Regions from separate parts of the Pseudoduganella sp. R-32 genome, predicted to be linked through region 4. Evidence: riboswitches for the same ligand, from Rfam matches in the RefSeq annotation. Region 4 holds a riboswitch; each other region holds the start of a gene.
The links. Region 4 has a riboswitch for cobalamin ahead of ACN9MU_RS29825 (cobaltochelatase subunit CobN). Riboswitches for the same ligand answer to the same signal wherever they lie in the genome.

Region 1 (5,609 bases), 740 kb from region 4:
CGCGGATGACGCAGCCAGGCGGCGCGTAGAGCGTTGCGGCGCGGTCCACCAGCGAGCCGGCAAACAGCACGGCGCCAGCTTGTGCCAGCAGCTTTTGTCCCTTGACGGTGATCAGTTCGGGGTCGCCGGGACCGGCGCCGACAAACCAGACTTTGCCAGCTGTCATATCAGTATTTCTCCTTGGTGTTCGTCGACAGGCTGCGCGCGCAGTGCGGTCAGCACGGCCTCCACGCTTCGCGGTGCGGCGCCGGCGGGAAGCAAGCCGCGTTTGGCCAGCTCGGCATGTAATGCCAATGCCTGGGGCAAGCGTTGGCCGGCTGCGCGTAGCGCCTCCTGGCGCGAGGCCAGCTCCTGGGCGGGAACCGATGCAATGCAGCGGCCAGCAGCCATCATGTGGATGTCGTCGGCCCAGCGATAGGCAAAGTCGACGTCGTGGGTGGATAGGACGATCGTCACGCCGCGCGCGGCGAGGCGGTCCAGCAATGTCTCGAGTTCCATCTGCATCGGCGAGTCCAGGCCCGCCATCGGTTCGTCCAGCAGCAGGACTTCGGGCTGCATGGCCAGCACGCCGGCAATGCAGACGCGCTTCTTCTGGCCGAAGCTCAGGTGGTGCACGGGACGGCGCGCAAAGCCGGCCAGGCCTACGGCATCGAGCGCATCCGCGGCGCGAGTGCGTACCGTGGCGTCGTCGAGGCCGAGGTTCAGCGGCCCAAACGCCACATCCTCCTCGACCAGTGCCGAGATTAGCTGGCGGTCAGGATTCTGGAACACAAGGCCGACCCGGCTGCGCAACGAGGCCAGCCCACTGCGGCTGTAGTCGTACTCGTTGCCGTGCCAGCGCAAGCGGCCCACGGTGGGGCGCAGCAAAGCGTTCAGGTGCAGCAGGAGCGTGGTCTTGCCGGCGCCGTTCGCGCCGAGCAGCGCGTGACGGCGTCCGCGGCCAAGCGACAACGTGCAGCCGCGCAGGCCTGGGCTGCCGTCGGCAAACGCGTGCTCCACTGCTTCGAGTTCGATCAAAGGCGTCATAGCCTGTCACGCAGGGAAAATGCCAGCAGCAGCACGCTCGCCAGCAAGGATAGGGCAAGCTGGCGTCGCGCATGCGGGAAGGAAGCCGGCAAGTGGCGCAGGCTGCCCTCGAAGGCGCGCGCATCGGCCGCCATTTGCAGTGCCGACGCGCGCTGCCATACCTGTAGTGCCATCTGGCCCGTCAGCAACCCTATCGACCGCCAGTGTTGGCGCCAGCCGCCATGTCCCAGGCGCGCAGCTTGCGCGGTACTGCCTTCGTCCCATGCCTGGCGCAGCACGAACAGCATGCGGTAGCACAGCGCCATCAGGTCCAGCAGCAGTTCGGGTACGCGCAGGCGGCGCAGCAACATCAACAGGTCCGGCATCGGCGTGGTCAGCACCAGCCCGAGTACGGCGGCCAGCGCGGCGATCGAGCGCAGGGCAATGTACCCGACTGCCGGCGAGAGCCCAGGCGCCCACCGCCAGCCGCCCCCGCCGTCAGGCGTGACCAGCATTGTCAGGCAGGACAGCAAAAGGAAGCCGACCGGCGCTACCGCTACGGCAAAGTAGGTCCGGATCGGCACGCGCGCCCCGGCCAGCGTGGCGAGCATGGAGAGCAGCGCGAGCACGGCCAGCGTGTCAAGGCTGCGGGCGAGCCAGGCGGCAGCGATGCCGGCCAGCGCGAACAGGCCCTTCGCGCCTGGAGCGACGGCCTGCCAGCGCGAGGCGTAGGCTGCGGCGTCAATCCGCATGGGAATCCTGCTCCGGCACCGAATCCCCCTGTGCGCAACGTTGTTCGCGCTCGCGCGCCATCGATGTGCCGAGCCAGAAACCGATCACGCCCGCGCCGATCGCAGCTTGCAGCGCGAACAGCAGCGACGCGATCTCTCCGCTCGGCGGTTCGAACAGCGGTGCAAACCAGGGTTTGTAGTGTGGTGCGATGATGCCAATCGCCTGTTGCGCACGCGAATCCGCTCCGCTGAATGCTGCTGGCGCCGCGCCGCCCGGCTCCGCCGGCGGCATGTCTGCAAACCACAGCGGCAAAACGGTCAACAGGATGATGGCCGCCCAGATCAAGCCAGTACGCGCCTTCATGCCGACTTCTCCTTCACATGCGCCATCACCGGCAGCAGGCGCAGCTCGTGCGCATTGAAGCGCGCCATCGCATTCACCACCAGTACGGTCAGCAAGCCTTCGCTGATGGCGATCGGCAGTTGTGTCAACGCGAAGATACCGGCGAACTTGGCGAACGAAGCGCTGATACCACCGATCTGATCAGGAAAGGCCCAGGCCAGCTGTGCAGAAGTGGTCAGGTAAGTTGCCAGGTCGCCGATACAGGCGGCCGCGAACACCGCGACCGCGCGCGATAGCCCGAGGGCCGCCGTGGAGCGGAATACGCCATAGGAAACGAAGGGCCCGACGATCGCCATGGAGAACACGTTCGCGCCCAGCGTGGTCAAGCCGCCGTGGGCCAGCAGCAAGGCCTGGAACAGCAGCACGACAAAGCCGACCGGCACCATCGCCGCAGGACCGAACAGCAGCGCGCCAAGCCCGACGCCGGTCGGATGCGAACAGCTTCCCGTCACGGACGGCAGCTTCAGCGCAGACAGGATGAAAGCGAAGGCCGAAGCAACGCCAAGCAACATGCGCCGCTCGGGGTGCGCCTGCAAGCCGCGCGCCATGCTGCGCAGGCCCCAGGCCAGGAAAGGAGCGGATACGGCTGCCCAGCCAAGCGCATGCGCGGGCGGCAGGAAACCTTCCATGATGTGCATTCGAAACCTCCCGTCGAATGGTCTATGGGAGCACCTTCATGGGAGAATCGGGAGACGGTCGACAGGGGGCAGGCGGGCAAGACGCAGGAAGCCGGTCGACAGCGGCTTCCCTTCACCCCGGAGAACAGTGCTGGCAGTATCGGGCCGGTATTCTGGCTCGCCTTCATCCTCGTCCGGGCCTTCCCGCGCGTTGCGCAGTGGCGTATTTCCGGATTCGTCAGGCTTACAGCAGCGGGGGCTGCACCGGAGTGGCCGCACATGGCAGCGTCACCGGTTTCCCGTTTAACGCGCATCCAGGACAGGACGCGCGCACCCAATTGCCGAATAGTACATTAAAGGTCTCTTGCGTGGCAAACGCCTGTGATCTCGGTCAGGAAGGCTGCCATTGCCTGTACGCGCAGGCTCGCTTTCAGGTCGCGGTGATAGACCAGCCACAGGTCGCGCGATACTGGCGTGGCCAGTCGCCCCATTCGCTGGAGCGCCGGCTCTGCATCACCGATGAAACATGGCAGCATGGCGGCGCCCACGCCGGAGCGGGCGGCGGCGATCTGCGTGGGCAGGCTGTTGCACGCCAGGACTGGCGGTTTGCCGTCGAATGCAGTGCGCAGTGCGGCTGCCATCGGCAGGCCATCCCAGGCGCCGTCCCAGCTTATGTAGTCACCGCTGTCATGCGAAACAGCGGCTGCGCGGTAAAGGGCGAAATCGACCTTGCCGATACGCCTTGCGATGTAGTCGCCTGCTCCATCGTCCGGAGCGGCCATGCGCAGCGCCAGGTCGGCTTCGCGCCGCGACAGCTTGACCGCAGCCATGGCGATATCGAGCTCCACCCTTAGCGCCGGATGCAGCGTTCGCAATGCCGCCAGCCTGGGCGCGACCAGGAATTGCGCCAGCATTTCAGTAGTCGCCAGCCGCACCACGCCGGACACTGCGCGCTGCGCATCGCCCGGCGCAGCAGCGGCAGCCATGGCCTGCTCCACCTGCCCGGCGTGCGCCAGCAGTTCACTGCCGTCATCGGTCAGCGCATAGCCGCTTTGCTGGCGCAAGAACAGCTTTCGGCCAGTGCGGCGCTCCAGCGCGTCAACGTGGCGCGAGACCGTGGATGCGCTGGTGCCCAGTACCGCAGCAGCGCCGCTAAGGCCGCCGCTTCGTGCAACCGCGAGAAAGAACTTCAGCTCATTCCAGTCGAAGGCAAGGTTTTTCATTTTCGGAAAACTGTTTTCTGAACTCACAAAACTACGTCCAATTCTGGAAACCTATACTAACCTTAATCTCAACTCCCGGAGCCAAGCCATGACTGTCCTGTATGGAGAATCCGCCGGCATCGCCGTCATTGCATTGAATCGCCCCGATGCGCTGAATGCGCTCGACCTGCCGACCTTGCAGCGACTGGAAGAAATGCTGGACATGGCGGCCGCCAGTTCCGCAGCCGGCGCCGTGATACTTACCGGCACCGGCTCCAAAGCCTTCTCCGCCGGCGCCGACATCAAGTACCTGAGCCAGGCTACCCCGCTGGAAGTACGCGAATTCGCAAGGCTTGCGGTCCACATCACGCACCGCATCGAGAATCTTGGCAAGGTCGTGGTGGCGGCCCTGAACGGACACGCCTTGGGCGGCGGGCTGGAACTTGCCGAAGCATGCATGATCCGCATCGCAGCCAGCCATGCAAAACTCGGTCATCCTGAAGTGCGCATCGGCGCTGTTGCTGGCTTTGGCGGCACTACCCGCCTTGCGCGCCTGGTGGGGAAAGGCCGCGCAGCGGAAATGCTGCTGCGCGGCCGCATCATCGATGCTGAAGAAGCCCTGCGAATCGGCCTTGTGCAGCAGGTGGCCAGTCCCGACGCGGTGATGGATGCAGCGCGCGCCATCCTGTACGAGATCCTCGACCAGTCCCCGGACGCAGTGCGCCTGACATGGGAGGCCCTGCACCGTGGCTTGAACATGACGCTGGAAGAATCCGCAGGCTTGGGCGCCGACTATTTCGGGCTCGTCGCGGCAACGGAAAACTTCCGCATCGGCACAGAGGCTTTCATTAAAAAAGTCGCTCCCGACTACATTCGGCAAAGGGTTGAATAAAACCCACAAAACCTGCGCACGATAGGTTTTGCTCATCCATTTCTAGCTATACTGCCCCCTTAAGGAAATTTCCGAGGGGCAACAATGGACGACACAATCGAGAATAATGAGAGCTCGCTAAAGCTCTCTGCGACCCTGGCCGCGGCAACCTTGCTGACAGCGTGCGGAGGCGGGGGGAGCGAAAGCAAGGGCAGCGACGGAGGTACGACCTCGCCGGTGCCACCCCAGGTCGAATCGATTGCAGGCGCCCAGGCCGCACGTTTCCTCGCCCAGGCCTCCATGGGCGCAACGCATGATCAGATGACTCGGGTCCAGGCGCTCGGCTATAGCAAGTGGCTGGACGAGCAGATGTCGATGCCCACTTCGCAATCGCGTTGGGATTGGCTGATGGCGAAGGGCTTCAACGCCATCGAAAACAAGAACACCCAGGCCGGCATCGATGCGGCACTGTGGGTCAAGCTGATCACGTCCCCCGATACCCTGCGCCAGCGCGTGACGCTGGCCTTGTCCGAAATCGTCGTCGCCTCCCTGGATGGCTTCACCGGTGCCTGGCGTGCCTTCACCGGCGCCGCCTACATGGACATTTTGGAGGCCAATGCCTTCGGCAACTACCGCACCTTGCTGCAGCAGGTCACGCTGTCGACCTCGATGGGCGAATACCTGACCTATCGCGGCAACGCCAAGGCCAATCCGAAAACCGGCTCCATGCCGGACGAGAACTACGCCCGCGAGATCCTGCAGCTCTTCACCATCGGCCTG
Region 2 (5,609 bases), 2.7 Mb from region 4:
TGCGCGGTTCGAGCGCATTGCAGTGCGGGCAAGTGAACATGAAGAACTCGACCACCTCGACCTTTTTACCCTGGGCTTCGGTGCGCACCGGGGTGTCGAGAACCGTATAGTCAACGCCTTGTTTCGGCTCGGCGGCATAGGCGCCGGCAGCGGTGAACATCAGGGCGGCAGAAGCAAGCAGCAGTCGCAGCAAACGCATGGTCATCCTTACAGGTAAATGGTAAACGCCGCGAGATTACCATTTTTTGCGCGCCGTGATCAGCCCCGTGGGCCAAAAAGGCGCCAACGGGGCATTTTTAAGCCTGTTTTAAGCGCTTAAAAGTCGTAGCGTGCCGATACTTTCAGTTGACGGCCACTGTTCGGGTAGATGCCTGCGCGGCAGCTGAAGGCTTGGCTGAAATGCTCCTTGTCGAACATGTTCAGCGCGGTCACAGCCAGTTCCCATTGGCCGAACTTGCGCGCGTAGCGGCCATCGACCACGGTGTACGCCGGCATGCGGGCGTCGCAGCTGTTGTCGAAATCGCTGCCGTAGCGCTGTTTGCCGACGCGCTGCACGCCGATGTCGGCGCTCTGGCCGTCGGACGGCAGCCAGGCCAGGCGCACGGTCAGGATGTTCTTCGGCACCAGCGCCAGTTCGCGGCCGGCGTTCGGACCGGAGCGGAACTCGGCATCCACCTGCTGGAAGTGGCCCTGCACCTGCCATTCCGGCGCGAAGCGGTAGCTGCCATCGAGCTCGAAGCCCTTGCGCTGGGTTGGCGCCAGGTTGGTGTTGGCGCCGAACATGCCTGCGGTCGGGTCGTAATAGATCTCGTTGTCCAGGTTGTGGCGGAAAATGCGCGCGTCAAGCTTGGCGGCGCCCTGCGCATAACCAAGGCCGATTTCAGCATCGTGCGAAGTCTGGGTTTCCAGCGGCTTGTTGGCCTGCGGAGTGAAGCCGTTCTCGTCGGAGTTGGCGACGCGGTAGCTCTGGCCAATCTTGGCCCACGCTGTCAGGCCCGGCGCGGCAAGCATGCTGCCCTGCACTTCCCAGGCGTTGTTGGCTTGCTTCACGCTGTAGGTGGCGGTGGTGAATGGCACTGGATCGATCGAATCCTTGTCGAACAGTTCGCGGCGCACGCCGGCGGCCAGGCGGAATTGCTGCGGGCCGGAGAACTTCATTTCGTCGCGCAGGTAGAAAGCCTTGCTGCGCTGGCTGGCGTCGGCGGCGGAGAAGGACGCGGTGGTGACGCGGTTCCAGCGGCCGAAGTCAAAGCCGGCGACCAGTTCATTCAGCATGCCGTCGAACTGGCCAAGGTGGCGCACGCGCGGCGAGAACTGGGTCTGCTTCGTGTCGTAGGCGGAGCTGGAAACGCCCCATGGACTGAAGTAAGTGGCTTCCGCTTCCTTCTTGCGATGCGACAGCTCCGCAGCCAGGTCGAAGGCGCCTACCTTGTGCTCCCAGGCGGCGGTATATCGGTCGCTATCGAGCTTGCCGAAATCGTTCGGGGTCAGGGTCTGGCGCGGATTGGCGTTGAATTGCGCTTCCGTCAGGCTGCCGGCGAAGCGCTGGTCCTGTCGCGCGATGTCGGCACGCAGCGAGAAGCTGCCCACGCCGGTGCTGAATTTCACGCCGCCGTCAAGGCGCGACTGCTTGAATTCATTGTTGTCGCGGTAGTTGTCGGAGCGCTGGTGGCCGGCCGACGCGTCGAAGGCAAAGCCGTCGAAGCCCTGTGCCACGCTGGCGCGCACCTCGCCGCTGTCAAACTGGCCCAGCTCAGTGAACATATTGCCGCTGCGCTCGCCGGCTTGCGGGCGCTTGGTGGTGATCTGGATCACGCCGCCGGTGGCGCCTTCGCCATACAGCACGCTGGCGCCGCCGCGCATGATGTCGATGCGCTCCACCATGTCGATCGGAATGGTGGACAGGGTTGCGCTGGACAGCTCGTTTTCGTTCAGGCGCACGCCATCCAGCACAATCACCACGTTCTGGTCGCTGTTGGTGCCGAAGCCGCGCAGGTCGAGGCCGAAGTCGGGGCTGCCGGTCAGGCTCTGGCGGCCGTACACGCCGCCGATCTTGCGGATCGCCTGGTTGACGTCGGACACGCCGGCGCGGCGGATGTCGGCCGCGGTGATGGTGGTGGCGCCGATCGGCAGCAGCGACGGATCGCTGGCGAAGCGGGAACCGGAAACGACAACGGTGTTCGATTGGGCTTGGGCCGCTGCGGCAAAGCACAGGGCAACCGCTGCGGCAACGGCGCAGCGCGAAGTGATGAAGGTCATGGCAAATCAGTAGAAAGAGTATCCGCCTGCGTCCCCGCAGCCGGAATCCACAGAAGACGAACCCTGCGCGGGCGCGCTTCCACCTCCCTGGCCGGTATCCGGGCTGGCAAGACTGACCGGGCCACCTTCCTGCAGCAGCAGTGGCTAATTGGCGCGGCCTGCCGTCTCAATGACGGCGCTTGCGTACCGTTGCGGGGGCAGCACATTGCGTTTCCCGTTTAACTGCCTCCATGAACAGGAGGCGGGCACCAAGGCGCCGCCATTATACGCCGGTTAAAGTTGGCATAAAAGTTTGGCAATCGGCCGCCACCCGGGCTATATTTTGGTGTTGCAAAAAACCTAATGGAGTCTTATGCGCATCACTCACCTTTTGGCCGCGGCCGCCCTGTTGGGCGGGGTCGCGGTCCAGGCCAGCCTGTGGGCCGGTGGCGCGACGTCCGCCACCGTGCCGGAAGCCGGTAGCGGCATCGCACTGGCGCCAGCCAAGGCGGCCGCCGTCATGCAGCCCAGCGCTCCCGGCGCCTGGGGCGGCATCCGCACCGGCCAGGAGGCCACGTTGTCCGACCGCGTGGTGGACTACCAGATCGAAGCCAGCCTGGACCCGGTCAAGCACACCATCGACGGCAAGCAGCGCCTGACCTGGCGCAACCGCAGCGCCGAACCGGTGCGCAGCGTCTACCTGCACCTGTACCTGAATGCCTTCCAGAACGGCTACAGCACCTTCCACACCGAGGAGCGCAAAACCGGCAGCGGCATTCGCAACAGCGCCCTGAGCAAAGATGGAGAATGGGGCTACACGGAATTGCGCAGCGTGCAGCAAGGCGGCGCCAAGGTGCCGTGGACTTTCGTGCATCCCGACGGCGGCCCGGCGGCCGACCAGACCGTGGTGCGCCTTGACCTGCCGCAGGCTGTCGCAGCGGGCGCCAGCACCACGCTCGATATCGCCTTTTTCGACCAGCTTCCGCGCGTGATGGCGCGCAGCGGCTACTTCGACAGCTTCCACCTGGTGGCGCAATGGTTCCCCAAGATCGCCGTGCTGGAACTGCCGGGCGAACGGGGCGCCACCGCGGTGCGCTGGAACGCGCATGAATACCACGCGGAATCCGAGTATTACGCGGACTTTGGCAGCTATGACGTCAAGCTCACCGTCCCCAGGGAATATACCGTGGGAGCCACCGGCGAACTGCAGGGCGCCCCGCAGGAAAAGGACGGCAAGCTGACCCACCATTTCGTGCAGGGCGACGTGCACGATTTCGCGTGGACCGCCGACAAGCGCACTGCGGCACCGCTGACCGGCACCTGGACCGGGCCCGGCAGCCCGCAAGTGAAGATCACCGTGCTTTATCCGCCGGAATTCGCATCCAACGCGGCGCCTGCCTTGCAGGCCACCAAGGATTCGCTGGACTACTTCTCGAAGACCCTCGGCCCCTATCCGTACAAAACCGTGACTGTGGTCATTCCTCCGCATAACGCCAGCGAAGCGGGCGGCATGGAGTACCCCACCTTCTTCACTGTCGACAACTTTGCCGGCCTGAAGCCGGGCACGTTCGCATCGGCGGCGCTGGATTTCGTCACCATTCACGAATTCGGCCATGGCTACTTCTACGGCATCCTCGCCAGCAACGAGTTCGAAGAGCCGATGCTGGACGAAGGCCTGAACGAGTACTGGAACCAGCGCATGCTGCGCGATACGGGCCGCAAGGCCTACCTCACGACGCCGTTCCTGCGCGCGATCGGATTTGCGCCCACCATCAAGGGCTTCGAGTTCGAACGCCAGGGCACGCCGCGTGACGAGCCCTCCGATCCGCTGGGCCAGAATGCCTATACCCGCCTGCAAGGCATTGGCCCGGTGTATTCGCGCACCACCCTGGTCATGCACGACCTGGAAGCGCAGCTGGGCAAGGAAACCATGGAGCGCGCCTTCAAGGAGTATTACCGCCGCTGGAAATTCCGCCACCCAAGCGTGGCTGATTTCCGTGAGACGCTGGCAGAAGTCAGCGGCCAGCGCCAGCTGGTGGAAACCGTCTTCGCGCAGCAGGTCTACGCCACCACTCGCGTGGATGACCGCATTTCCTCCTTCAGCAGCGAAGAGGTGCTGCCACTGCCGGGCCGGCAAATGAAGGGCGGCAAGCTTGCCGACTTGAGCGAAGAGCAGGTCGACCAGCACGTCGAACAACTGCGCGATGCATGGGAAAAGGCCAACCCGGAAGCCAAGCCGGGCACTGGCCCGTTCCCCTACCTGACACGGGTCACCGTGCGCCGGCGCGGCGCCGATGTCTCGCAAACACTGGTGGTCACCTTCGCCGATGGCAGCAAGGAGACCGTGTTCTGGGGCGGCGAACAGCGCTGGCATACCTACGAGTGGACCAAGCCCGTGAAAGCGGTATCCGCCCAGCTCGACCCTGAGGGCAAACACCTGCTCGACGTCAGCAAGCTCGATGACAGCCGCACCCTGAAGAAGGACGGCAGCGCCTCGCGCCGCTGGACCTTCGACCTGGCCGCCATCATCCAGACCCTGCTCTCTTTCATCGCCACTGTATGAAGCTGACAACCAACCTCAAACATGCCGCCCGCGCCGCCCTGCAATGGCGCCTGATGCTGATCTGGCTGATCGCCATGCTGCTGCCGACAGCCCTGCTGGCCCTGCCCATCTGGAATAGCCTGGCGCCGCTGCTGGACAACTCGGTGCACGCCCCCGAACTGGCGCGCGCGCTCGACGGCCTCGCTTTCACCGACATATCCGCCGAACTGCGGCGCAACGCCGTTTCGCTGCAAGCCGGCGGCATCGCTGCCTTGGTCCTGACCCTGCTTCTGTCGCCGTTCCTGACCGGCGCCATCGTCACTGCCGGCCGTGCGCAGCAAACCGCCACCCTGCGCGAACTGTGCGCAGGCGGGGTCGCCGAATACCCGCGCATGTTCCGCATGCTGCTGTGGGCGATCGTGCCGCTGGGCGTGGCGTTTGCACTGGGCGGTGCGCTGGCGGAAGCTGCCGAGAACTATGCCGGCAAGGCAGTACTGGAAGCCGATGCGGCACGCTGGCAGCTGGCAGCCACGGTCGTCACAGCCCTGCTGGTGGCGCTGGCCAACCTGACGCTCGATGCCGGGCGCGCCCAATTGGCGATCGACCGCCGCCGCACGTCTGCCGTCAAGGCCTGGTGGTGGGGCGTCAAGCTTCTCTTGCGCCGGCCCGCGGCCATGCTGGGCGCCTACACGGCGCTGACTGCGGGCGGCCTGCTGCTGGCGGCCGTGCTGGCAGTGGCACGGCTGAATGTGGCCGGCAGCAATGCCGCGCTATTGGTAGCTGCGTTCGTGCTGGCACAGCTGATCGCCCTGGCGATGGCGTGGATGCG
Region 3 (5,609 bases), 280 kb from region 4:
CCGAACCGATCATGCCGGCGGCAACCAGGCTGGCCAGCGATAACAGCACCAGCAGGATGATGACGGTGACGGCGCGCATGCGCAGGTTGGCGGAAAGTGGATGCATAGCGGGCAGCTTATCTCATTTATTTGTAGCTGAAGCGCAGGCCGGCATACACGGTGGAACCGGCGGTGGCGTAATTGCGCGCCAGTTCATAGTGTTTGCCGGCCACGTTGTTCCAGCGCAGGGTGGCAGTCCAGGAACGGTCGAATTCCCAGGCCGCATACAGGTTCAGCAAGCCGTAGCCGCCCAGGCGGTTGCGGTTGGCCGTATCGTCGAAACGGTAGCCGGAAAGCTGCCACTCGGCGCCGGTACTCAGGCTGCCCGCAGTATATTCCAGCGCTAGGTTGCCGTGGCGCTTGGCGCGGCGCACCAGCAGCTTGCCGCTGATGTCGTCCTGCGGGTTCTGCAGGTCGGCGCTCGCGGACAGCGTGAAATTGCTGCCCAGCTGCTGGCGTGCCGACAGGGAGATGCCTTCCAGCGTGGCCTGGTTGACGTTGTAGGCGCAGCCAAGGCGGAAGCCGGGCAGCGGACAAGGGGCGATGTTCACCAGCAGGTCGGTCAGCTTGTTGCGGTATGCCACGGCGCCCAGCGCTGTGCCGCCCTGTTCGAAGTGGACGCCTATTTCGCGGTTGCGGCCTTCTTCCGGGCGATTGGCCGGCAGGCCGTAGCCGGGGTAGTACAGCTCATTGAACGTCGGCGCGCGGAAGCTGGTGCCGTAGCTGGCGTTGACGCGCAGGCCCGGCGTGATGCGGTAGCCGTAGCCCAGCGAGCCGGTACTCTTCGAACCATACTGCGAGCTGTCGTCGTTGCGGGCGGCGGCGGCCAGCAGGTGGTCGCCGCGCTTCATGTTGTAGCTGGCGGCCCAGGAAGTGGTGCTGCGCTCACGCACCAGGGCGGCGGTGTTGGATTCGATTTCTTCCTTGCGGTGTTCGGCCAGCAGCTGCAGGCTGTCGGTGCCCAGCGCGATATCGTTCTGCCAACTGAACTGGGTCTGCTTGGTATCGATCTGGCTGGCGGTGGCGGCAAAGCTGCCGGACTTGTCGCGCGATTGCGCGGCTTGCGTCGTCATCTGCCAGGCGTCGCTCAGGCGGTTGCGCGAGTAAAGCGCGGCGGTGTCGAGCTTCTGCGTGCTCCAGGCGCGCACCTTGGTGCCGCTATCGTAATCCGCTTCCTGGTCGCTATGCAGGAACTGCACGCCCAGCTCGTGGCCGGGCGCGACCTGCCAGGCCAGTTGGCCGTTGGCGTGCTTGCGGTCGTAGCCGTCGTCATCGCTGTTGTAGCTGGAGCTGGCCGGCAGCGTGGCGGAGAAGCCGCCGGAGCGTTCCTTGCCCGCGCTGAGGGCATAGTTGAAGGCGCCGGCGCTGCCGGCAATGCCTGCGGTGCCGGATCGGGTGCCGTAAGTGCCTGCCAATACGCCGGCATCGATCGCCGGGCTGCCCTGGCCATTCTTCGTGAAGATCTGCACCACGCCGCCGATGGCATCGGCGCCGTACAGGGTGCTCAACGGGCCGTACACGACTTCGATATGGTCGACGGCGGACAGCGGAATGGCATTCCAGGCGGCCGCGCCGCTGCTGGCGGAGCCGATGCGTACGCCGTCGATCAGGACGATGACCTGGTTGCCGTTGGAGCCGCGCAGGAACACGCTGGCATTGGTGCCCGGTCCGCCGTTGCGGCTCACTTCGATGCCGCGCTGGCGCTGCAGCAGTTCGGTGATGGAGCCGGCGCCGCTGCGCGCGATTTCCTCTGGGCCGATGCTGAGCGTGTCGCTGATGATGTCGCGTGCTGCTTGCGGCGTGCGGGTGGCGGTGATCAGCACGGAATTCAGTACGGCAGCCTGGGTTTGTGCTTCGACGGCAGGTGCGGCAACGGCCAGTGCCAGCGACGCGATGGCCGCTTGCCGGGTAAGGGGAAAGGACATGACAACTTTCGTAACGAGCCGCCGGCCCACGTCCCCGTAAGCCGGCATGAACAGGAACGGGCGCAGGGCGCGTTCCCACCTGGTCTGGCCGGTATCCGGGCTGGCAAGTCTGGCGGCCTGGCCTTCCCATGCTTGCGCACAGTGGCCGGGAGGTCGCTGCCGCACATTGAAGGCGGCACTTGCTTACCGTTGCGGGGGCAGCACACGTTGGCTGTCAGGGACAGCGCCGTGTTTCCCGTTTAACTGCATTCGAGAATTCGATTGCGGGCACCAAAACCCCGCCATTATACGGACTTGGCTGGCCAGGACAAGCGAAGGATCCCGCAATACTTGATGTGGTTTGGCCTGGCGGCCGCCTGCTGCAAGGGCTCACCGGCGGCGATGGCCGCCATCAGGCGCATGGTGCCGGCGTGGCAGACGACAATGGCGTCGTGCTGCAACTCATCGAGGAAGGACTGCACGCGGCGCGCCACCTCGCGCACGGTTTCTCCGCCGCCAGGGCGGTAATCGAGCAGGTCGGCGGCCCAGGCATCGACCTCGGCGCGCGCGACGTCGGGCCAGCTGCACAGCTCCCAGGCGCCGAAATCCATTTCCACCAGGCGCGGGTCGGACGTGAAGGCGCCCAGCAGGGAGGCCAGGGCCGTGCAGCGCCGCAGGGGGCTGGAGTACAGGCGGTAGCCGCGGGTGAGGGCGCTGGCCAGTTGCGGCGCCAGGGCGGCGTGGCCGGCGGCCAGGGCGTCCGCTGCTGCCGGAATGTCGCTGCTGCCGTAGCACAGGCCGGGCGCGACATCGGGCTGCGGATGGCGGACGAGGATCAGTTCCACATGCAGGCCAGTGCCGCGACGTAGAACACGGCTTCGGTCAATTGCTGGACAGCGCCAAGGCAGTCGCCAGTATAGCCGCCCAGGCGTTGCCGGAACTTGCGCGCCAGCCAGAGCGTCGCCAGCAGCATGCCGGCCAGGCCGGCGCCCAATGCAGCCGGCGGCAGCCAGCCCACGACCAGCGCGCCCGCCGCGGGCAGCGCGGCCGTCAGCGTCGCGATGGCGAACTCGCCGCCGCGCATTTCCTGCGCCAGCGGCTTGGCCTTGCCCTCCGCGCGCGCATACTCCATGCGCCAGATCAGCGAACAGGCCATGAGGCGCGACAGCGGATGGGCCGCCAGCAGGGCACCAAGCACCGCCAGCTTCGGCATGCTGGCCAGCGCCGCCACCTTGGTTGCCAGCATCAGGCCGATGCCGATGGCTCCATACGCGCCGATGCGCGAATCCTTCATGATCTCCAGCACGCGCTCGCGCGTGTGACCGCCGCCCAGGCCATCGCAGCTATCGGCAAAACCGTCCTCGTGGAAGGCTCCGGTGGCATAGATGCCGGCGGCCGTGGAAAGCAGCACGGCAAGCAGCGGCGGCAGCACCAGCGCCGCCGCCGCGTACACTCCGCCCGCAATCGCCGCCACCACCAGTCCCACGGCAGGGAAGTAGCGCGAGGCATGGTGCAGCCAGGCCGGCTCGAAACCGACCCAGCGAGGAATAGGCAGGCGCGTGAAGAATTGCAGTGCGATGAAGAACAGGCGCAACTGCTGCATGGGCGCTTACTCGGACTTCTCGCTGACCTGGGCCGACTCGAAAGTCGCCATCTGGTTCAGGAAGTTGACGGCGGCATGCAGCAGCGGCACGGCCAGCGCGGCGCCTGTGCCTTCGCCCAGGCGCAAACCGAGGTTCAGCAGCGGGCGGCCGCCAAGGAAGTCCAGCATGCGCTTGTGGCCATTCTCGTCGGAGCAATGCGAGAACACGCAGTAATCCAGCACCGCCGGCTGCACGCGCGACGCGACCAGCAGGGCGCTGGTGACGATAAAGCCGTCAACCAGCAGCACCATGCGCCGTTCGGCTGCCTTCAGCATGGCGCCGACCATCATCGCAATTTCCAGGCCGCCGAAAGCAGCCAGCGCCTGCAGCCCGCCCTGCGCATCGGCGTGCAGGGCCATGGCGGCTTCGATCACGTGCTGCTTGTGCAGCACGCCTTCCGGCGCCAGGCCGGTGCCGGCACCAACGCAATCGGCGACCGGAGTGCCGGTCAGGCGATGCATCAGCGCGGCGGCGGAGGTGGTATTGCCGATCCCCATTTCGCCGAAGCCCAGCACATTGCCCGGCAGCTCGGCCACCAGGTCCATGCCGCACTCGATCGCCTCCATGCACTGCTGCACCGACATGGCCGGCTGTTGCGCAAAATTGGCGGTACCTGGGGCGATCTTGCGGTTAACCAGGCCTTCGCGCGTCCCGAAATCATGCTTGACGCCCGCATCCACCACTTTCAGCGCGCAGCCGTTCTGGCGCGCGAAGACATTGATGGCGGCGCCGCCGGCAAGGAAGTTCTCCACCATCTGCCAGGTCACATCCTGCGGGAAGGCGGAAATCCCTTCCGCCACCACCCCATGGTCGCCCGCGAACACCAGGATGGCAGGCTCGCGCAGCTGCGGGCTGGTGGTCTGCTGGATCATGCCGACCTTGTGTGCCAGCGCCTCCAGCGCTCCCAGGCTGCCCAGTGGCTTGGTCTTGTTGTTGATGGCGCTATCCAGCCGGGCCGCGAGCGCTTCGTCTTTGAGTGGGGTGATGTGTGGGATGGTCATCGCGGAATTATAATGCCCGTATGCGCATACTTATCATTGAAGACAATAAGGATATTGTCGCCAACCTGTACGGCTTCCTTGAGCCCAAGGGCTACGTACTGGATACGGCAGCCAATGGCTACGGTGGGCTGGCGCTGGCAACCGAGCATGAATACGACGCCGTGGTGCTGGACGTGATGTTGCCCGGCCTGAACGGCATGGAGCTGTGTCGCAAGCTGCGCGGCGAGCTTGGAAAGGCCACGCCGGTGTTGATGCTGACCGCGCGCGACACGCTGGAAGACAAGGTCGCAGGCTTCGAGAGCGGCGCCGACGACTACCTGGTCAAGCCTTTTTCACTGGTGGAGCTGGAAATCCGGCTGCGCGCCCTGGTGCGGCGCGCCCGCGGCGTGCAGGCAGCGGCGCCGGTGCTGCAGTTCGGCGACCTGACTTTCGATACTGTCAATTACGAGGTGCGCCGCGCCGGACGCCCGTTGGGGCTGACCCGCACCGGCTATACCATCCTCAAAAGCCTGATGAAGGAAGCACCGCGCGTCGTTACGCGGGATGCGCTGGAACATGAGGTGTGGGGCGACGAGCGTCCCGACAGCGACGCGTTGCGCACCCACATCCATGCGCTGCGCCAGGCGCTGGACAAACCTTATCCTTTTGCCATGCTGCGCACGATCCCGGGCATCGGCTACAAGCTGGTGAACGCAGATGAAGAAAACTGATTCGCTGCGCCGACGCATCGTCGGCGCCTACATGACCTTCGCGGTCGCAGTCTCCGCCGTGTTTGCCGTTATTGCCGCCCTGGCAGTGGAAGGCATCGAGGAAAAACTGGTCGACGAGCGCCTGGAAGAAGTGGCGTTATGGGCCGCCCCGCGCCATACCGGCGGCATGCCGGTGCAGATGCCGGCCGGCCTGACCTTCCACCACGGCGCCGACATCCCGCGCTCGCTGCGCGGGCTGCCGCATGGCGTGCGCGAGATCACAGTCGATGGAACCGACCTGCACGTGCTGGCCGGGAACGATGGCCATGGGGA
Region 4 (5,609 bases):
TGGTTCATGGCTGAAGATTCTAGCATGGAACCGTTTCCATTATGGTCCTTGAGCGTTGGCAGTCGATTATGATGTGCACTGCTCTTATCGCAAGGAACGAGGTATGGATCGGTTTCTGTGGACGCCTGGGAACGGGATTGACACGCTGGCCTTAGGCCGCTTGCGGGCGCATTTTCCAAAGCCGGCCGCTCCGATGGGCGAGGCCTGGTTCATGGGGGCCGAAAGGCGAATGTTCAGTGACTTGCTGGGAAACCTGGACGAGATTGCAGTGCGCGAACTGCAGGAATGTTTTGCTGAAATCGCCAGCGGTACCCGGTCATTCGGTCCGATGGAGGAATGGAAAACCTGGTACCACTACCTGCTTGCGGCGCTCCTGCCGCGCAGCCATGAGGCATGTTTTTCCTACCTGCTGGAATCGTTGATGACTGGGTTTATGGCCATTTACCCGAACGGCGTCTCTCGGGAGCCATACGAAGGCTTTCGGGAAGATGTGCTGCTAACCCTGGGACGGTGCATGATGGATGGCATGTGCTGGAACGGCACCGACATCGCTATCGGGAATATTCTGCGTCAATCAAACGACAACCCGAACCGTGTCTGGCTCTGGTGGGATGCCAGTGGAGATTTCTCCGCTTCGATGTTCTTCTGCCTGAAATATCTGCCTGAGTCTTTAGTCGAGCCTTGGCTGCGTTCCGTGTTCGATATCCCCTCACCGCACTGGCGCGCGCAGGTCGTCGTCTGGCTGGTTGGTGCGCATGGGATCCTGAACGACACAATGCGGTGGCCATCTGAATTTTCGCTGGAAGCCCGACCATACATCGGTTGGGAATGGAGTCATTGTCTCGAGGCCCGGCTGACGGTTGTAGACGACAGCGGCGCGCCGCCGGTAGCGGCGCTTGTCCCTGAGGCTGCCCGAACGGCAACGCTGGACGTGGTTCGATCGTACTTCAGCGAAGATCGATTCCTGGAATGGGTCACTTGCATTGCGACTGTTCCATATCTGGAAGCGGAACTGGCTGAAATTCCTTCGACATTCGCAACGCTCTACGTTCGCTAGCGGCTCACGGACAGGTTTCGCGTTCCAGCACCGCGAGCCACGTCATCGCCTGTTCCCGACTCTCGCCGCACATTTCGGCCGAAGGCTGCAGGCCGCCGCAGAAGGCCGGGCGTTCCGGCTTGCCGAAGATCTTGCAACGGTTATCGTCGCCCAATTGGACGCAGCGCACCCCGGCCGGTTTGCCGTTCGGCATTCCGGGAATCGGGGACGTAATCGAGGGCGCCGTGCAGCAGGCGCCACAGGCTGGGCGGCATTGGAAACTCATGGTGGGCCAGTATTTTACAGCTTCGGCCAACCCAGCCAGCGCATGGCCTGCTCGCGCGACTCGCCGCACACTGCTTCGTCGGCCCTGAATTCCACGCACACGAGGGGGCGTTCGGGCAAGCCATACAGCTTGCAGCGCATGTGTGAATCGAGCTGGATGCAGGGCACGCCTGCCGGTTTGCCTTCAGGCATGCCGGGAATCGGGCTGGAGATCGCGGGCGCCGTACAGCAGGCGCCGCATTGTGGACGGCACGGGATCGGGGTGCGGTTCACAGCCGTGCGGGCGGCTTTGCCTTGCTAATGGATAACGTGGTGCGTGCGGCCGCCGAAGGCCTTGAGGGCGTCGGACAGCGACACTTCAATCTGTCCCAGGTGGGCGTCAGCCAGCACCCAGGGCTCGCCGTCCGCGGCATGGCGCTTGGCCACTTCACGTTCGACCATGGCCGCCATGCGCTCATGCAGCACTTGCTGGTAGCGCGGCGAATCCGGATTCCCAGCCTGGGCACGGGCATACATATCGGCCCCTTCCCAGAGTTCCTGGATGCGCTCATCCGCAAGTCCGGAGGCGGCTGCCAGGACTTGTAATGTTGTCTTGTTATGCATTTTTACTCTCCCAGACACGTTCTTTGACGCGTACTTAGCAGTAAATACCTAATTCTCACGAATTACCAATCATTTCTAAGAAGTGGATCTTTATAACAACAGTCGTTGCTCTTCTGGCTAGATTGTTGGCCAAGTGCAGTCTGTTAGAATGACGCACGTTATGTGATTGGTGCCTTCCTGCAAGCCTGCCGGGAGGTGAAACGGGAAGCCGGTGCCGCGCGGGATAGCCATCTTGCGCCAGTCCGGCGCAGCCCCCGCTGCTGTAAGCCGGACGAAGCTGACCAACGCCACTGTGCATCGCACGGGAAGGCCAGGCCAGCGGAGGAAGAAGGCGAGCCAGAAGACCGGCCGGTCACTTTTGATTGTGCGAAGCCCGGGGTGTGGTTTTGCGTGCTCGGAATCCTGCTGTGCCTACCACTACCTTTGCCCGGACCATTACGGTCCTGCTATGTGCGTTCGCTTGCGCGCGTGCCAACGCCGCCGTGCTGTTTGCCATCGTGACCGAACGCGCTGCGCCTGTCGCCATCGAGGCGGCCCATCGCCACCTGGCCGGCCATCCCCAGGACCGTATCGTGTTGCGCACGCCCGCGCAATGGATGGCGGCCGACGACAAGCAAGCCGCCCAGTGGCTGGCGCAGGCGGACAGCATCCTGGCCGTATCGCTGTTCGGCGACCCGGCCCGGCGCCTGAAGGAATTCTTGCCGCGCCATGCCCGCCCGCAGGCCAGCGTGCTGGCCATGAATGGCGAGGCCACGCTTAGCCTGCTGTCGCGCGGACGGCAGGGCAGCTTGCAGGGCTTTTCGCCTGAAACGCTGCGCCAGCTCTCGACCGAGCAGCCGCCGGAAGCGGCACTGCAGGCAGCCAGGGCGCGACCGGCGGCAGGCCAGTGGCTGGCTGCGCGCCAGGTCTGGCAGGCCGGTGGCCGCGACAACACGGCAGCGCTGCTTGCGCACCTGCTCGACCCCTCGCGCGCCCTGGCCGAGCCGCAGCCGGAACCGACGCTGCGCCTGCGCGCCGGCCAGCGCGAACTGCACGACGCGGCGGCATGGGGCAGGGCGGCGCAGCTAGGCCTGCAGGCGCGTCCTACCGTGGTAGTGCTGGACCTGTCGAACATGGATGGCACGGTGCCCGATGCCGTCTGCAAGCAAGTCGAACGCATTGGCCAGCAATGCGTGCAGGTGCTGCCGCGCTGGGGCGGCGCCTCGCGCGAGGCGCTTGAGCGCTTGCCGGAACTGATTGCGCCTGCCGTGCCGGCCGCCATGGTGGTGCTGCAGGACTTTGTGGTGGGCGCCGCCGAAGGGCGCGAAGCCGTCAGCGAGGCATTCAAGAAGCTCGATATCCCGCTGTTCAAGGCGATCCGGCTGTCCGACCGCACCGCCATGCAATGGCGCTTGTCGCCGGACGGCTTGCCGCCTGATTCGGTGCAGTACCGCGTGGCGCTACCCGAGCTGCAGGGCATCGGCCAGCCCATCGTGGTGGCGGCACTGGGCGAGCCGCAGCGCGACAAGCTGACCGGCATCGAGAATCGCCCGCCGGTAGTACTGGCGGCGGAAGCGGAGCGCCTGGCTGCGCGCGTCGAGCGCTGGCTGGCCTTGCGCGCCAAATCCAACCGCGACAAGCGCGTGGCGCTGGTGTACTACAATCACCCGCCGGGCCGCCAGAACATCGGCGCCGACAACCTTGATGTGCCGGCTTCGCTGTTCGACATGCTGCACGCCCTGAAGGACGCCGGCTACACGGTCGGCGAATTGCCGGCCACGCCGGAAGCGCTGCTTGACCGCATCATGGCGCACGGCGTCAACCTGCCTGAGGACCGCGGCGCCTTGCGTGAACTGGCGGGCTCCGTGAACAGCGTCAGCGCCGCCGATTATGCGAAGTGGTTCGCGACGCTGTCGCCGCGCGTGCAGGGAGAAATGACCAGCGGCCTGCTGGGCCGCTTGCACGCCGACGTGCTGGAAGCGGAAGCTGCCGGCGAACGGGCACTCGGCCGCAAGCAGGCGGAAGTCGTGATCAAGGAACTGCAGCACCTGGTGGAGGGCGCCGATCATCCGCAGCGCGAGGCGGCGATCCGCGACCTGGCTGCGCTGTCCGATGGCTATGCGGGCTGCCTGCAGGCGAAGGCGCCGCGCCGCTGCGCTGCGCTGGAGCCGCTGCGACGCCGGGTCGCGTCCTACGGCATCGAGGGCTTGAAGGGCTGGGGGCCTGCACCGGGCAAGATCATGGTCGACAGCGGCAAGCTGCTGGTGCCGGGCATCCAGTTCGGCAACGTGTTCATCGGACCACAGCCGCCGCGCGGCTGGGAAGTGGACGAAGAGCTGCTGCATGCGAATACCAGCGTGCCGCCCCCGCACCAGTACCTGGCCTTCTACCACTGGCTGCGCGACCGCTTCAAGGCCGATGCGCTGGTGCATATCGGCCGCCACTCGACCTATGAGTTCTTGCCGGGGAAGGCGGTCGGACTTTCGGCCGACGACTTTCCCAGCCTGATCGCGGGCGACCTGCCCGGCATCTATCCCTATATCGTGGACGGCGTCGGCGAAGGCACGCAGGCCAAGCGGCGCGGCCTGGCGGTGATGGTTGACCACCTGACGCCGCCGCTGGCGTCCACGCCGCTGTACGACGAACTGCTGTCGCTGCGCCAGATTGTGGAGAGCTACGAGGCAGCCAGCTCCGACACGCTGAAGGCCAAGGCGGCGCAGCTGATGCGCGAGCGCGTTGTGGCCCTGAACCTGAAGGCGGAACTGGAAGCGTCGATGGCCGACGTGCTGGCCGTGCGCGGCATCGGCTTCGACGCGGCCGACGACGACCTGCTGGCGCACGAAGTGGGCCACTACCTGACAAAGCTGCAGGAAAAGTTCATGCCGCACGGCCTGCACATCTTCGGGCGTCCGTGGAAGCGGGACTCCATCGACCTGATGCTGGAATCGATGAAGAAGGGCGGCATCGACGATCCTGAGGTTGCGCGCAAGCTGGCTGCGTCGCCGCTCAATGAAATGCGCGCGCTGCTGGCGGGCCTGGATGGCCGCTTCATCGAACCGGGCAAGGGCAACGATCCCCTGCGCTCGCCGGAAGCGCTGCCGACCGGCCGCAATTTCCATGCGGTCGATGGCGATATCCTGCCGACCAGAATCGGCTACCAGATGGGCTCCAGCCTGGCGGCCAAGGCTGCGGCGCGTGAGCATTCCGATGCGGGCAGCGAAGGCATCCTGCTGTGGGCATCCGATGCGGTGCGCGATGAAGGCGTGATGGTGGCGTTCGCGCTGGCGATGATGGGCGCCGAGCCGGTATGGAATGCGCGCGGCATCGTCAACGATGTGCGGCTGGTGCCGGGCGCAGTGCGGCGCGATGCGCTGGTGACCACGTCCGGCCTGTTTCGCGACCTGTACCCGAACCTGATTCGCCTGATCGACCGCGCCGGTCGAATGTCATTGGCCGCCTCCGCTGCGGGCATCGCCGAGCAGGAGCCTGCATTGCGCGAGGCACTGGAAGCTGCGCTGGCGCCGCTGGGCAGCAGCGCAGGCGCCGGCAGCGGCAGCACCGGCGCCAGTGCCAGCGCTGCATGGGGCCGCGAGCCGACAGCGAACAACCGCGTGGCGCGTGAATGGCTGGTGCGCGTGCGCGCGCTGCAAGCGGGCGGCATGCCGCTGGCCGATGCCGGCCGCGCCGCCGCCCAGCGCATCTTCGG

Region 1: linked by a shared signal. The riboswitch ahead of ACN9MU_RS01685 (energy-coupling factor ABC transporter permease) and the one ahead of ACN9MU_RS29825 (cobaltochelatase subunit CobN) in region 4 are both predicted to bind cobalamin.
Region 2: linked by a shared signal. The riboswitch ahead of ACN9MU_RS10635 (TonB-dependent receptor) and the one ahead of ACN9MU_RS29825 (cobaltochelatase subunit CobN) in region 4 are both predicted to bind cobalamin.
Region 3: linked by a shared signal. The riboswitch ahead of ACN9MU_RS31085 (TonB-dependent receptor domain-containing protein) and the one ahead of ACN9MU_RS29825 (cobaltochelatase subunit CobN) in region 4 are both predicted to bind cobalamin.

Annotation. Positions count from the first base shown of each region.
Region 1 is NZ_CP183987.1:367,415-373,023, reverse strand. Features, by position in the region: gene cobM (precorrin-4 C(11)-methyltransferase) at 1-166, opposite strand, end outside; gene ACN9MU_RS01700 (energy-coupling factor ABC transporter ATP-binding protein) at 163-1,026, opposite strand; gene cbiQ (cobalt ECF transporter T component CbiQ) at 1,023-1,757, opposite strand; gene ACN9MU_RS01690 (energy-coupling factor ABC transporter substrate-binding protein) at 1,747-2,100, opposite strand; gene ACN9MU_RS01685 (energy-coupling factor ABC transporter permease) at 2,097-2,777, opposite strand; cobalamin riboswitch at 2,903-3,107, opposite strand; gene ACN9MU_RS01680 (LysR family transcriptional regulator) at 3,110-3,979, opposite strand; gene ACN9MU_RS01675 (enoyl-CoA hydratase-related protein) at 4,068-4,850, shown strand; gene ACN9MU_RS01670 (DUF1800 domain-containing protein) at 4,935-5,609, shown strand, end outside.
Region 2 is NZ_CP183987.1:2,318,129-2,323,737, reverse strand. Features, by position in the region: gene ACN9MU_RS10640 (thiol:disulfide interchange protein DsbA/DsbL) at 1-199, opposite strand, end outside; gene ACN9MU_RS10635 (TonB-dependent receptor) at 316-2,259, opposite strand; cobalamin riboswitch at 2,332-2,527, opposite strand; gene ACN9MU_RS10630 (M1 family metallopeptidase) at 2,612-4,801, shown strand; gene ACN9MU_RS10625 (hypothetical protein) at 4,798-5,609, shown strand, end outside.
Region 3 is NZ_CP183987.1:6,780,062-6,785,670, reverse strand. Features, by position in the region: gene ACN9MU_RS31090 (FecCD family ABC transporter permease) at 1-106, opposite strand, end outside; gene ACN9MU_RS31085 (TonB-dependent receptor domain-containing protein) at 126-1,964, opposite strand; cobalamin riboswitch at 2,034-2,254, opposite strand; gene ACN9MU_RS31080 (histidine phosphatase family protein) at 2,249-2,788, opposite strand; gene ACN9MU_RS31075 (adenosylcobinamide-GDP ribazoletransferase) at 2,779-3,546, opposite strand; gene cobT (nicotinate-nucleotide--dimethylbenzimidazole phosphoribosyltransferase) at 3,553-4,587, opposite strand; gene ACN9MU_RS31065 (response regulator transcription factor) at 4,608-5,297, shown strand; gene ACN9MU_RS31060 (sensor histidine kinase) at 5,284-5,609, shown strand, end outside.
Region 4 is NZ_CP183987.1:6,496,162-6,501,770, reverse strand. Features, by position in the region: gene ACN9MU_RS29850 (MFS transporter) at 1-8, opposite strand, end outside; gene ACN9MU_RS29845 (hypothetical protein) at 104-1,057, shown strand; gene ACN9MU_RS29840 (YkgJ family cysteine cluster protein) at 1,062-1,322, opposite strand; gene ACN9MU_RS29835 (YkgJ family cysteine cluster protein) at 1,337-1,579, opposite strand; gene ACN9MU_RS29830 (hypothetical protein) at 1,619-1,924, opposite strand; cobalamin riboswitch at 2,075-2,291, shown strand; gene ACN9MU_RS29825 (cobaltochelatase subunit CobN) at 2,332-5,609, shown strand, end outside.